Regions from separate parts of the Anoxybacillus sp. UARK-01 genome, predicted to be linked through region 1. Evidence: riboswitches for the same ligand, from Rfam matches in the RefSeq annotation. Region 1 holds a riboswitch; each other region holds the start of a gene.
The links. Region 1 has a riboswitch for S-adenosylmethionine ahead of B6A27_RS15535 (methionine ABC transporter ATP-binding protein). Riboswitches for the same ligand answer to the same signal wherever they lie in the genome.

Region 1 (5,022 bases):
AGCAATGATAAACGCGATCACACCCAACCAATGAAAATGCATCTAAAAACAACCTCCTGCTGTCCCCGCCAAGCTCGACCCTACATAATAAAATAGCAGATAAAGAGAAGCTGCTTGCGCTTTATAGAGCCTTGTGCATTTGCCAATCCATGTGCTGGCGATCGAATGGCAGCCAAACGTAAATAGTGAAAGCCCAATCAGCTTTATCGCAACAGAAGGAATAAGGGGAATAGCGGCACCGAGAATGGTCCATGTGACCGATAGACTTAATGTGGGCGCATATCCAGATAAATCGGCTTTTTTTCCCATATAAACAGAGCTGAAGCTTCCGAATAAGTACACCATAAACAAAAATCCAAGCACGGATAGACTTAATGAGTATGGCGGTTCACTTAATAAAAAGCTAATATAGTTGTACAGCGTCACAAACTCTCCCATAAATAAAAAGCCGAGCATAATCAGCGACATCAGCGGTTTATGGCGCAAATGGACAACATAGGCCGCCAAAGCCGTTTTGCCGCTAGACGGCTTTGGGGCAGAATGGCGCGGCGCCGGCAGGATCACGGCGAAAATAACGCTTAATAAAAGCGAAAAGGCTCCTATGGAAAACAGTGCGGTCCGCCATGAAAACCAATCGGTTAATAGCCTGATCGCTATTCGTCCAGCCATGCCTCCAATGCTGGTTCCGCTAAATAAAGCCCCATCGCTTTGCCAATTCCTTCTGCTTGAAATTCCTCCGTAATATAAGCCATTGTTAAAGAGGGGACGTCGGCAGCTGCCATACCGAGTAACGCGCGCGCAAGCACAAGAGAAGGAAAGTGGGAGAGTAGCGTGCTTGCCATCGTTAATAACGATGTTAACAGCAACGAGATGGTCATCACTCTCTTTTTTCCAGCGCGATCCGAGATACTCGCGGCAAGGAGAATGATAATGGCTAATGCACCGGTCGATACAGACATGGCTAAGCTAGCTGAAGCGGCAGAAATGTGAAAGGTTTTTGCGAACAGCGGCAAGAGCGGCTGAGCCGTATAATAAGCTGGCGAAGGTAACAAATCCGCCCAAAAACAGCGCCCAGCTTGCTTTGCTAGATTCTGTACTGCCTCCTTGAATGTGTGTCAATGGTTCTCGCCTCTTTATTGTTCTTCGATCTATTTTTACTATAATGGTTCGATGACGAAACGTCTATTTCCATGCTGTGAAAAAGACACACGCCGTGAGGAGACGGCGTGTATGGGAGAAGTTATTGTTTTCGTTCCAGCATCCATTTTGGCTTTCCAAAGCCTTTGAAATTTTGGTCGATCACTTTTTCAAATTCTTTTGATTGAACCACTGCTTGGATATCTTTGACAAACGGTTGATTTAAATCTTTTGTATTCACAACGATGCGATTGCGATAATCATCCGGCATATTTTCTAGGGCAAGAGCGTCATTTAAGTCCATTTTTGCCGCTAAAGCGAAGTTGCCGGGCACCGCCGCCAAATCGACGCTTTCAACTGTCCGCGGCAATTGCCCTGCTTCAATCGGTTTAAATTTAAGGTGCTTGACATTTTCTTTGATATCTTTTTCCGAAACAGTGAGCGGATTGACGGATGAGTCAAGCTGGATCAGTTTTTGGTCTTGTAAGATTAGTAGTGCTCTTGCCAGGTTCGTAGGATCATTCGGAATCGCCATTTCGCTTCCATCCTTGATTTCATTTAGTGATTTAAATTTTTTTGAATAAATCCCCATTGGAGCAGTTGGAACAATAATGACTTCAGAAAGATCAAGATGATGCTCTTTAGCGAATGTCTCCATATAAATTTTATGCTGGAATAAATTAGCGTCTAAATCGCCATTGGCTAAAGCTAAATTTGGTTGAATGTAGTCGCTGAATTCCACTACTTTGACTTTATATCCTTTCTTTTCTAACAGCGGTTTGATCGCTTGGTTGACCATGTCGCTGTATGGACCGGAAGTTGCGCCAATCGTCAGCTCTTTTTTCTGCGTGCTTCCGGAAGCAGCTTCTTTATTGCCGCATGCCGCTAAAAGTGAAAAGGAAAGAAGGCAAATAAGTAAAACCAGTCGTTTTTTCATGTTGAAATCCCCCTTGATTATTTTATCGATTGCGTTGTTTTTTACCGTTTATCGACAAGACGGGCGATGCGTTCACCGCTAAATTGAATGATTTGAACAAGACAAATTAAAACAACGATCGTTGTAATCATCACCGTATTGTCATAGCGATAATAGCCAAAACGGATCGCTAAGTCGCCAATGCCCCCGCCGCCGACAATGCCGGCCATGGCAGAATATCCGACTAAGCTAATCGTTGTAATGGTGATCCCGTGGACGATGCCCGGGCGAGCTTCCGACAGCAGTACATCTTTAATAATCATCCACGGCGTAGCCCCAACGGCAATTGCTGCTTCAATCACTCCCTTCTCAATTTCTCGCAATGAGGTTTCTACCATTCTTGCGAAAAAAGGAATGGCGGCAACCGACAGCGAGACAGAGGCAGCAGTAGGACCGATGGTGGTTCCGGTAATCAGTCTTGTCAGCGGCAGCAGCCCGACGAGCAAGATGACAAACGGAATCGAACGAATCAGATTGACCGCAAAGCCTAGAACGGATTTGACGATGTTATTTTCTAAAAAAAGGCCCCGATCCGTGACGAAAAGCAGAATCCCCAACGGAAGTCCAATAAGGATCGCGATACAAAGAGAGATGGCGACCATATAAATCGTTTCTAAAAACGCTTTGTTTAGTTCAGGAATAAGATCGATAAGAGCATTAAGCAGCATGCGCAATCACTTCCAATCCATTGGTTCTTTCGGAAATATAATCGAGCGCTCGTTCAATTTCTTTGCGCTCTCCTGTCAGCTCCATGATAAAGACGCCGAGCGGGATGTTTTGAATATATTCGATTTTCCCGTGTAAGATATTGCCTTTCACTTTAAAGGTTTGCAACATATCGGAAACGATCGCTTCTTCGGCGCTCTCTCCCTTGAATAAAATTTTCACCATCGTTCCTGTCCGTTTTTGCAACAGATGGTCAGGAACTTCAAATTGCAGGATGCTATTGATGAAAGATTTCGTTAATTCCTCCTTTGGATTGGTAAAAAGCTCATATACCGTTCCTAATTCTATAATTTTTCCATTTTGCATAACCGCGACGCGATCGCATATATCTTTCACTACCTCCATTTCATGGGTAATCAATACAATAGTGATGCCTAATTCGCGATTAATTTTTTTCAACAGTGTCAAAATGGATTTGGTTGTGCTTGGATCGAGTGCCGATGTTGCTTCATCGCACAAAAGGACATTGGGATCATTCGCAAGCGCCCGCGCGATGCCGACTCGCTGTTTTTGTCCGCCGCTCAACTGGGCAGGGTAGGCATCTCGCTTGTCAGACAGACCGACTATGTCTAGCAACTCATTGACTCGTTTCTCTATTTCCTCCTTCGGTTTGTTAGCGGCTTTTAAAGCGAATGCGATATTTTCAAAAACTGTTTTTGAACTGACAAGATAAAAATGTTGAAAAATCATTCCGATTTTTAGACGCGCTTGCCGTAGCTGTTCGCTGTTTAAAGATGTTAAATCAACGCCGTCTATCATAATTTGTCCAGATGTCGGCCGCTCCAAAAGGTTGAGGCAGCGCAGCAACGTGCTTTTGCCGGCGCCGCTATAGCCGATGACGCCAAAAATTTCTCCAGCTTGGATGGTCAAAGAGACGTGATCGACGCCGATGACTTGCCTGTTTTTCGATGTGTAAATTTTAGTTACATCCTTGATTTCAATCATCACTTTCCCCCCTGAGAGTCGAGCTTTTTTAAAAAGAATGGAATTTGCAAAAAGTCTCGCGATGGCTCTTTTCATATGGTAACGAAAATTTTTGCATGGACCTCCATATAAAAGAAAAAACCTCTTTCACTCAGAAAGAGGCATCGGTATGTAAATACCAGACTTATCTTTCAGAATGAAAGCCATTCTGCAGGATGTGGCACCGTTCCCGATTGCGGGAGGTTGCCGGACGTCATTGGGCCTGTTCCCTCGGTCGCTCTTGATAAGCGGTTTGTTTATGGAATTTTTATACTCATCATAATTCCGATAAAGCTGATTGTCAATATCGGTTTTTATGAAAAAAAGATAAAAACGCTTACATTATAGGGAAAATAAGAAAAAATTTTTATTTATAGATGGCCCGAAAGTAAATCTATATTTGTCCACAAAAGGAGAAGAGAGAACGACAAAGCGATCGTCAACTTTTAGGATTTTTTCTCTAAGCTATGAGAGGGCGAATCTGACTTTCTTTCTTGACGATTGACAGTTGCTTATTTTTTTGATAAGTTGAATATGTTAAATCGTAATTATTACGATTTAATGGTGTATCAAATATTTTCAGTTTGGAGGGATCTTAGGCATGAGAGTAAAAGTTGTTTTACAGTGCACAGAGACAGGTGACCGTAACTATATCACGACAAAAAATAAACGAAATAATCCAGAGCGCTTAGAATTAAGAAAATATTCACCACGTTTAAAGCGCTATACGCTGCATCGCGAAACGAAGTAGCGCTTTGCTGAAAATAATCTAAAGGAAGTGATTCTCAAATGAAGCCAGGCATTCATCCTAACTATCAAAAAGTGGTTTTTATGGATGTCAACAGTGAATATAAATTTTTAAGCGGATCGACCAAATCTTCTAACGAAACGATCGTATGGGAAGACGGGAATACATATCCGCTTATTAAAGTGGAAATTAGTTCAGATACGCACCCCTTTTATACTGGGAAACAAAAATTTACGGACCGTCGCGGAAGAGCTGAACAATTTATGAAAAAATATCATTTGCAGCAGCAAGATAAATAATGGAAGGATAAAGCCGTACGAGACCGACCGGGAGCCAATGGTTTTATTGATGAGGGAGAAAAAATTGTTTCTCATAAACTGTTGAGTAAAAAAAGAGGATTTCTATATAAACCCAGTCTGCCTTTCCAGATGCGCCCGTTTAAAATTTTACTGGGATGAATTGATAAGCCGGA
Region 2 (5,022 bases), on a different contig from region 1:
TCACGCTTGCGATCTTAAATATAGCGCAAGCAGGAGACGAGATTGTGTCAGCTTCAACGCTATATGGAGGTACCTATAACCTCTTTGCCACTACCCTTCCGAAATATGGGATTACAACGCATTTTGTTGATCCCGCTAATCCGGAAAATTTTCGTGCTGCCATTACGCCAAAAACGAAAGCGATCTTTGCAGAAACGATTGGTAATCCAAGTTTGCACGTACTAGATATTGAAGCGGTAGCCAACATTGCGCATGAAGCGGGTATTCCTCTCATTATTGATAATACGTTTGCCACTCCATATCTATGCCGTCCGATTGAGTATGGGGCGGATATCGTTGTTCATTCAGCTACTAAATGGCTGCTTGGAAACGGTACAACGCTTGGCGGCATTATTATAGACGGAGGAAAGTTTAATTGGGATTCTCCTAAATTTCCGGGATTTACAACTCCGGATCCAAGCTATCACAATCTTGTGTATGCAGAAGCTTTAGGTCCGGCTGCTTATATCATTAAGGCTCGTGTGCAATTGCTGCGGGATCTTGGACCAGCGATTAGCCCATTTAATGCGTTTCAATTTAATTTAGGGCTTGAGACGCTTCATGTACGCATGAAAGAGCATATTGCTAACACGCGTCGGATTGTAGACTATTTAGATCGCCATCCGGCAGTAGAATGGGTGCTGTATCCTGGACACGAAAAGCATCCAGCCAAGAATTTGGCCGAAAAATATTTGCCGAAAGGAGCGGGAGCCGTTGTGGTGTTCGGCATTAAAGGAGGAAGAGAAGCGGGAGCGGCTCTCATTAACAACGTGAAGCTTTGGTCGCACTTGGCCAATGTAGGAGACGCCAAAAGCTTAATTATTCATCCAGCCAGCACCACGCATCAGCAGTTGAGCCCAGAAGATTTGCAGGCCTCGGGAGTTACGGAAGATTTGATTCGTCTATCGGTCGGCATCGAAAATGTCGAAGACTTAATTGAGGATTTAGAGCAAGCCATCGCCATTGCCACAGGAATTCGTTCGCTGTATTCAGAGGTGTAGAAAATAGCCGTCAACAATTGAATCGGTCATGAAGTCCATTCATATTGATAAAACAATAGTTTCAACGAGAGGTTAGAACATATTAAAAACAGGCGTGGTGATGATCCAATAAAAACCGATTAACGCCGCCCGATTCCTCGTTTTTCCGTCATAATCTGTAAACCCTTTGCTTGTCCACTGTCAGCATGTCTTTGTCAAACAACGAACGCTTTGTGGGCAAGATGGGCCCGCTGGCGCTTTTGCTCGAGGGAGATGCCGAAAAGGTTGTGTTAAGCCAGAGCATTTTGAATGGATCATCGGCGCTTGTGTATTGATTCTATGATTAGGAATTATTTTTCTGTTGACACCTTCCTTTATAGAATGATAGAATCACTTTTGTAATTTGTATAATTCTTAGATGAATTAAAGCATTAACTGAATAAAGGAGCGTTGCTGCTCTTATCAAGAGAGGTGGAGGGATGTGCCCTATGAAACCCGGCAACCGTCAGCATTCGACTGAAATGGTGCCAATTCACACAAAGCGTTCGCTTTGAGAGATAAGAGACAGAAATGGGAGATATTAAAACCTTTCTGTTCTCTTGAGCAGAAAGGTTTTTTAGTTGCTGGAACAAGGAAGGTGAATCGCGTTTGATTACGCTAGAAAATGTAACAAAAGTATATTCGTCAAGCCAGGGAGCGGTAACAGCTGTCAATGATGTAAATTTGCACATTAAAGAAGGGGAGATTTTTGGCATTATTGGATATAGCGGTGCTGGAAAAAGCTCGCTGATCCGTCTTTTAAATGGCTTGGAAAAGCCTACAAATGGAAGAGTGATGGTTGCCGGTCAAGACATCGCAAGTATTAAAGGAAGAGAATTGCGCAAGGCGCGGCAAGAAATCGGAATGATTTTTCAGCATTTTAATTTGCTTTGGTCAAGGACGGTCCGAGACAATATTGCGTTTCCCTTAGAGATTGCTGGAGTTCCAAAGGAACAGCGGTTAAAGCGGGCGGATGAACTCATTCATCTTGTGGGTCTGCACGGAAGAGAAAATACCTATCCATCGCAGCTCAGCGGGGGGCAAAAGCAGCGTGTCGGTATTGCGCGGGCGCTCGCGAACAACCCGAAGGTGCTGTTATGCGACGAAGCGACTTCTGCTTTGGATCCGCAAACGACAGATTCGATTCTTGAGCTTTTAGTTGATATTAATCAGCGCCTCGGATTGACTATTGTATTAATTACTCATGAAATGCATGTAATCCGTAAAATATGTGATCGTGTGGCGGTAATGGAAAACGGAAAGATTGTCGAAGAAGGAAAGGTATTGGATGTATTTCAAAATCCGCAACAGATGATAACGAAACGGTTTGTTCAACAGATTACGGAACCTGAAGAAACGAAAGGGACGATTGCTCATTTGTTCAACCAATATCCTAACGGCAAAGTTGTCCAGCTTACTTTTGCTGGCCATGCGACTGAACGGCCGCTCATCGCAGAACTGATCCGAAATTTTGAAATAACCATTAATATTTTGCAAGGGAAGATTTCACAAACCCATCAGGGCTCGTATGGAGTGCTGTTTGTTCATATGAGTGGAACGGATGAGGAAGTAGCCAGAGCGCTTGACTACATTCGTCAGCAACAAGTCGGTGTGGAGGTGATGACGAATGAGTAGCATGTTTCCTAACGTTCAGTGGGAATCGATTTGGGCGGCAGCGTCGGAAACGCTGTATATGACAGGAGTTGCCGTGGCGTTTACATTTGTATTTGGACTCATTCTAGGATTGTTGCTGTTTTTAACATCCAAAGATAATATTTGGGAAAACAAAGCCATTCATACAATCGTTTCTGCTTTTGTTAATATTTTTCGTTCTATCCCATTTATTATTTTAATTATTCTGCTTATTCCTTTTACAAAGATGCTAGTCGGTACGATTCTTGGGGCAAACGCGGCCTTGCCGGCGTTGATTATTGGCGCTGCTCCATTTTATGCGCGCATGGTGGAGATCGCTTTGCGTGAAATTGACAAAGGTGTGATTGAAGCGGCGAAAGCCATGGGAGCGACAACGGCGACAATCATCTGGAAGGTATTGATTCCTGAATCGCTGCCGGCTCTTGTCTCAGGGATCACCGTAACCGCTATTGCGTTAGTTGGCTATACGGCGATGGCGGGAGTAGTGGGCGCTGGTGGCCTTGGGAATCTTGCTTATTTAGAAGGGTTCCAACGCAGTCATAACGATGTGACCTTTGTTGCTACAGTGCTCATTTTAATCATTGTATTTGCCATTCAGCTTATCGGTGACTTTGTCACTTCCAAAATAGATAAGAGATAACAATATAAAGGAGGAAAAACAGATGAAAAAATGGTGGGGTGCATTATTAGCGGTAGTGCTTGTGCTCGCGTTGGCGGCATGCGGCGGCAAAGACGGCGCACAAGGAGACCAAGAGAAAAAGGAATTAGTAGTAGGCGCATCGAATGTGCCGCATGCTGAGATTTTAGAAAAAGCGAAGCCAATTCTTAAAGAAAAAGGCGTCAACTTAAAGATTGTCACATTCCAGGATTATATTTTGCCGAATAAGGCGTTAGAGAATAAAGAAATCGACGCTAACTATTTCCAGCACATTCCTTACTTAGAGGCACAAATGAAAGAAAACGGCTATGATTTTGTCAATGCTGGCGGTATTCATATTGAACCAATCGGAATTTATTCTAAAAAATACAAAAGCCTTGAGGAGCTTCCAGAGGGAGCCACCATTATTATGAGCAACTCTGTCGCTGATCACGGGCGTATTTTGTCCATGCTTCAAGAGAAAGGACTTATTAAATTAAAAGACGGCATTGATAAAACAAAAGCCACGGTTAAGGATATTGTAGAAAATCCGAAGAAGTTAAAATTTAAAACCGATGTTGATGCCGGTTTGCTGCCACAAGTTTACCAAAACAATGAGGGCGATGCGGTCGTGATTAACGCCAACTACGCTTTAGATGCCGGATTGGATCCTGCGAAAGATCCAATTGCTGTCGAGTCGCCAAAAAACAATCCATATGTGAATATTATTGCGGTACGTAAAGGCGATGAGAATCGCAAAGACATTAAAACGCTTGTCGAAGTGCTTCAATCCAAAGAAATTCAAGATTTCATCAAAAAAGAATACAAAGGTGCTGTCATTCCAGCAACTGAGTAATACTATAAAGAAAGCGGAAGCTTCATAGCGGAGCTTCCGCTTTTTAATGTTCTCTTACTTTTGGTGTAATCAGCATGAGAAACCACGGGGCTTGATGATTATGCAACCATTTCTTCCAGATCGTTCAAGCCGATTTTTCTTTTCGATTCAGTTATATGATCTTCCCATTTTAGTCAATAATATAACCGCAGTTCTTATGATTTTGAAAGGAGCTTGAGGATGAATCAACCAACACATTCTTCAACAGAAGCGGCATTGCAGCATTATAAAGAAGGATTGGGCGCCTTCACACAGAAAATCCCCGCAGTGGCAGAGAAATTTAATGCCTTTACTAAAGCATGCTTTCAGAAGGGAGCTTTGTCGCAAAAAGAAAAGCAATTGATCGCTCTCGGGATTAGCCTAGCTACACAAGATGAATATTGTACGATTTATCATACGAAAGGCTGTATCGATCAAGGGGCGACAGAACAGGAAATCTTGGAAGCTTGCAGCGTTGCGGTAGCGTTTGCGGGAGGCGCAGCGATGAGCCAAGCGGTGACGCTTGTTCAAGAATGCATTGCCGAATTGACGACAAAACATTAGTGCAAAAGCCTCCAGAATAGGAGGCTTTTTTGATATGTTTACTTATTAAACTTTTTTATTTAAAAAGTATACTAATGGAGTTAAATGGTTGCTAATACCTTTCATTTGTTATAAGATTGTAATGAGAATAAAATGAGAATCACAATAACGATGAGATACACAAACTTCTTTTAGAAAATTGGAGGTATTTTTATGGCGGTATTGACAATCAAAGATCTTCACGTATCAGTGGAGGG
Region 3 (5,022 bases), on a different contig from region 1:
ATTTTACGTAGATTTCGATAAATTCATCGCTTTCCACTAGCCTGCGCACTAGCGCACGGTCTTGAGCGAAAGGGGAGATAAACGCTGTTAACACAAATTGTCCGCTGTCGACAAACAATTTGGCCACTTCGCCAATGCGGCGGATGTTTTCAGTACGGTCTTCAGCAGAGAATCCCAAGTCCTTGTTTAATCCATGGCGAACGTTATCTCCATCAAGCACATAATTTTGAATGCCGAGATCAAATAGCTTTTTAGAAACGGCGTTAGCCACCGTCGATTTTCCGGAGCCAGACAGCCCAGTGAACCATAAAACACAGCTATAATGGCCGTTGCGCTGGCGGCGTTCCTCCTTTGTCACGGCCGTCTGATGCCAAACAACGTTCGTGTTCAATGTGATTTCCTCCTTTGTTAGCGAGCGGAATGAGGAACTGCCAACCCCTTAATAAGCACTTGCACCACTTCTGGACGGCTGAATGTGCTAGGCGGTACTTGGCCGCTTCTCAACATTTCTCGTACTTTTGTTCCCGATAATACCACGTGATGTTCGCTGCTATGCGGACATGTTTTTGTTGAGGCCATTCCCTCGCATTTTGTACAATAAAAGCTATGTTCAAAAAATAATGGAGTAATGCCGAGATCTTCTGGAGAAAAGTTTAAGAAAATCTTTTGAGCATCATATGTGCCATAATAATTTCCAACGCCAGCGTGATCGCGTCCGACAATAAAGTGCGTGCAGCCGAAGTTTTTGCGCACCATCGCATGGAAAATGGCTTCCCTTGGCCCCGCATAGCGCATGGCTGCTTGAAAGACGCCAAGAAACACTCGATCCTTCGGATAGTAGTTTTCCAAAAGTACTTGATAGCTTTCCATGCGAATATCAGCTGGAATATCGTCGTCCTTTGTTTCGCCGACAAGCGGATTTAAAAATAGTCCATCGACGATTTCAAGCGCGCATTTTTGAATATATTCGTGAGCGCGATGCACAGGATTTCGCGTCTGAAAGCCGACAACGGTGTTCCAACCCAATTCAGCAAAGCGTTGGCGTGTCTCGGCTGGATCGAAATAAAAGGAAGCAAATCGTCCTTTGTTTGTTCGATTAACAAGGGTGATCGGCCCCCCGACGTAGACATTTGGTCTTTCGAATAATTTTTTGACTCCAGGATGATTCCAGTCCTCTGTTTGATAGACAAGAAGGGCTTCCTTTTGTTTATCAGGCACGTATAGCTCTTGAACTTCCATCACGCCGTATACTTGGCCGTTGTGGACAAGCTTTACCGTTTCGCCGATGGAAAGCTCAGCTGCTTTTTGTTCACTCACAGCAAGCGTAATCGGAATGCTCCAAACGATGCCATTGGCAAGGCGCATCGTTTTCACAACAGATTCGTAGTCCTCCTTTCCTAAAAATCCTGTTAGCGGGCTGTATGCGCCAGTACCGATCAATTCAAGATCGCTTAATTCTGCATTGGACAGCTCAATTTTTTTCGTCACAGAGTGGAATGGATATTTCGGGTTCCAACGATTGATTAATGTACCGCCATGTGGGATGCTTAAGCTCATTTTCATTCCTCCTAAAATATAGTAAATAGGGCCGCTATGGTTAGCGAGCGTTGTTAACGATTGATATCGCTTGTGTTTATAAAAGCGATAGGATAACTGTGATTTAATGTTAAATTCCTTCGCCATGTTCGTGCAAAGATCGCTTTTCTTCTGTTGCTGTTTTTTTGAGACTGATGATTCCTAGGGTGGACAGAAAGACGCTAAAAATAGCAATAAACGTGTAAATATTGCTGTCCAGCAGTAATTTTACAAGACTATAAGCGATAACAAGAGAAAAAATAGGTGAAACAAACCAAACCTTTAACAGCTAAATAACAATTCGTTTTTGCCAAATGTACGTTCCTGTTTTGGCTGTTCCGATTCCGATAATAGCGGATGTGGTAATCTGCGTTAATGGAACTGGCAGACCGAAAAGGGAAGAAAGAATAACAAGGATGGCTCCTGTTCCTGAGATCGCGCATCCTTCAAACGGAGAAAAATGAATAATTTTTTTCCCGTTCGTTTCAAGCACGCGCCCGCCCAGTAAAACGGCTCCTAATGCTACAAATAAGCCGCCAAAAAAAGTGCCGGAATTCACTGAGATCAAATTGGCGCCGACGAGAGGGCCGACAGCGTTGGCCACGTTGTTCATTCCAGCTGAAAAAGCTTCAAAAAAGCCAGTCACAATTAACAAGGACATCAAGCTCTTTTTCCACATGCCCTGTTCAACGTAAGGACGTTTTTCTTTAAGCCGCAAAAACCATTTTCCCACGATAAAGGCGATGACTGGAATGATGATCCAAATGGAAACAATAAATAGAAGTTTAGAAAGATATAGCGTTTGATAAGCCATGCCGGCACCGACGACAGCCCCAACCGTAATTTCGCTTGTGGATAGTGGAACTCCTATCATATTGGCCGCAAATAAGGAAATAGTTGAAGCTGCTAGAATAATCGTGACAATTTTAATCGTTAAAATGGACGAAGGGATGATGCTAGAACCAATTGTTTTCACGACTTCTCCTCCGCTAAGACTCCCTAGAAAAACACCGAGACCACAAAGAAGGAGGGCGATGGATTTCCGCTGAATGGCTCCTGAGCCATAGGCTACTCCCATCGCTGCGGCTGCTCCGCTAGCTCCGATATTCATGGCGAAAAAGAAGGAGACGGCAAAAGCAACGGCTAAAAGCATGTATGCCCCTCCTTATGATTCATGGAGGCCGCATTCGACTTTTCCACGTCCAGCCCATCTGCCTGAACGCAAATCATTTGCATCAAGCGCAGGAGATGTGCACGGCTCACAGCCAATGCTTGGGTAGCCTTTATCATGAAGCTCGTTGTATGGCAGCTGATGTTTATAGACATAGTTCCATACGTCTTTCCAAGTCCAGTGAATCAGCGGACATATTTTAATAGATTGAAATTTTGGGTCTTTATTCAGAAATTCCACATGTCTCCGTGTGGAAGACTGCTCACGGCGCAATCCAGAAATCCAGGCTGGCACACCTGTCAAGACTTCGCGAAGCGGGATAATTTTGCGAATTTCACAGCAGCGATTTGGCTCATGCACCCATAGTTGCTCTCCCATTTGTTCTGCCTGCTCTTCTAGCGATAGGCGCGGCTTTTTCATTACAATGCGAAGCGAAGGATATTTTTTTTGCACCTTTTCAATTGTTTCGTATGTTTCGCGAAAATGGAGACCCGTATCGAGAAAAACAACGGTTGCGTCCGGTTTAACTTTAGAGATTAGATCGATTAAGACGATGCCCTCAATACCGAAGCTACAGGCATAAACAACCTCATCTCCATAATGCTCATAAGCCCAGCGAATAACGTCTGAGGCTCCTTTTGTTTCATTGTCAATTGAGAAGAATGGCATTTCTCCATTCCATGTGTCATAAGTCAGCAAGGTTGCTTCCTCCTTCATTTGGTGGTAAAAAAAGACAGTTTTCACCTTGCTCTGTACGATAGAAGGGAAAACCGCCTCTAGTTTGTCTAGTCAGCGCGCCTTATTATTTAATTCTTATCTTTTCGTTTTTTTCAAGTTGAATCACTTTGCCGTCTTGGATCACAAGCGTGATCGTGCCAAATTTCATTGACTGCAGCATTTCTTGTATTCTAGTAAAAACGGCATCGATTTGCTGGTCATTTCCCATTACGATTCCTCCTTAGTGTCAATAAATAAAAAAGCTTTCCATTTCGGAAAGACAAAGGAGGCTGCCTATTTCACCTTATCTCCCAAAATGGTTCCCATTTGGCTGGACGTAGCACCTTGCTTCATGAATTTGAAGTAGGTTGCCGGGGTTCATTGGGCCAGTTCCCTCCCCCACTCTTGATAAGTATGTAATTGACTAAAATTTTAACATAATTCGAATAAATGTCAACCCGAGTTTTTCGATAGGAATTTATTTTTGCGTTTGAACATCATCTGTCGAGAAGTCTCCTGTCTCTTAATGAAGTGTTGGTGGAAGGGGTTTATTCATGTGATGGGGAATATAGAATGAAAAAGGGATAACATCATATAGAACGCTATGAAAATGGAAAAAGATAGGAAGGGAGATAGAGGGGGAAGTCATTTTTCAAAATGGTTCCATTTCACTTCCCGCGATTAGCTGCGATCTTTGTTTGCTAAGCGGGGTCTGCGGGGGAATATGCCTAAAAGAATGACAGACAACGACCATTTGGACGTTGTCTGTCGCCTAAAAAGCTGACGAGGCCCCTTTTTTATAGAAAAAACGGAGCAGGCGCGGACGCCGCTTCCAGCATGGACAAGCCTCTGTCTTGTTTCATTATCGTTTGCGTAAATTTCCAAGCTCTTCGACAATGGCTTGCATTTCATTAGGGCTGAAGGAGCTTTTTCTCATGACCATTTCATAAAGATCTCTTAACTCCTCATATAGCGTTTCGTCAAAATGGGATGACTTCATCACATCAAAGTTGAGAACCTTCAGCTTTTCCTTTATTTTTTCAATCATGTATTCCATATTTTCAAGAGATTTTTGCGATAAATCCAAAAGTCTCATCCTTTCTGAATTTGATGGATAGAGTCATTGTACCATATGGAAGGAATGAAAGAATATACATGTATACTGTTATTTTGTTTATAATGGATAGCGAAGGGAGATGTGTTTGATGATTAAAGTGTTATTTGTTTGTCTTGGGAATATTTGCCGATCACCAATGGCTGAAGCCATTTTTCGCGACTTGGTCAAAAAAGAAGGGCTTGAAGATCAAATTATGATCGATTCGGCGGGAACGGGGAATTGGCATATCGGCAATCCGCCTCATGAAGGAACGCAAAGCATTTTAACAAAGCAGGGAATTGATTTTTCGGGAATTCGGGCAAGACAAATTGGCGAAGAGGATTTGCGGATGTTTGACTATATTGTTGCAATGGATGTCGAGAACATGGAGGATTTAAAGCGCTTGGCTGGATATAATAAAGCTGGCTTTGTTGGCCGTTTGCTTGATTTTGTTCCAGACAGC

Region 2: linked by a shared signal. The riboswitch ahead of B6A27_RS17070 (methionine ABC transporter ATP-binding protein) and the one ahead of B6A27_RS15535 (methionine ABC transporter ATP-binding protein) in region 1 are both predicted to bind S-adenosylmethionine.
Region 3: linked by a shared signal. The riboswitch ahead of B6A27_RS01510 (YezD family protein) and the one ahead of B6A27_RS15535 (methionine ABC transporter ATP-binding protein) in region 1 are both predicted to bind S-adenosylmethionine.

The regions. Positions count from the first base shown of each region.
Region 1 covers NZ_NASY01000049.1:98,130-103,151, reverse strand. The annotation lists partial or broken gene B6A27_RS15550 (MFS transporter) at 1-1,119, opposite strand, end outside; gene B6A27_RS15545 (MetQ/NlpA family ABC transporter substrate-binding protein) at 1,241-2,074, opposite strand; gene B6A27_RS15540 (methionine ABC transporter permease) at 2,116-2,781, opposite strand; gene B6A27_RS15535 (methionine ABC transporter ATP-binding protein) at 2,771-3,784, opposite strand; SAM riboswitch class I at 3,945-4,053, opposite strand; gene rpmG (50S ribosomal protein L33) at 4,404-4,553, shown strand; gene B6A27_RS15525 (type B 50S ribosomal protein L31) at 4,592-4,849, shown strand.
Region 2 covers NZ_NASY01000055.1:18,583-23,604, reverse strand. The annotation lists gene B6A27_RS17075 (O-acetylhomoserine aminocarboxypropyltransferase/cysteine synthase family protein) at 1-1,040, shown strand, start outside; SAM riboswitch class I at 1,476-1,583, shown strand; gene B6A27_RS17070 (methionine ABC transporter ATP-binding protein) at 1,668-2,693, shown strand; gene B6A27_RS17065 (methionine ABC transporter permease) at 2,686-3,351, shown strand; gene B6A27_RS17060 (MetQ/NlpA family ABC transporter substrate-binding protein) at 3,374-4,204, shown strand; gene B6A27_RS17055 (carboxymuconolactone decarboxylase family protein) at 4,424-4,786, shown strand; gene sufC (Fe-S cluster assembly ATPase SufC) at 4,979-5,022, shown strand, end outside.
Region 3 covers NZ_NASY01000013.1:43,891-48,912, forward strand. The annotation lists gene cysC (adenylyl-sulfate kinase) at 1-391, opposite strand, end outside; gene sat (sulfate adenylyltransferase) at 409-1,557, opposite strand; partial or broken gene B6A27_RS01500 (inorganic phosphate transporter) at 1,667-2,728, opposite strand; gene B6A27_RS01505 (phosphoadenylyl-sulfate reductase) at 2,741-3,445, opposite strand; gene B6A27_RS01510 (YezD family protein) at 3,549-3,692, opposite strand; SAM riboswitch class I at 3,765-3,878, opposite strand; gene B6A27_RS01515 (DUF1128 domain-containing protein) at 4,326-4,550, opposite strand; gene B6A27_RS01520 (low molecular weight protein-tyrosine-phosphatase) at 4,669-5,022, shown strand, end outside.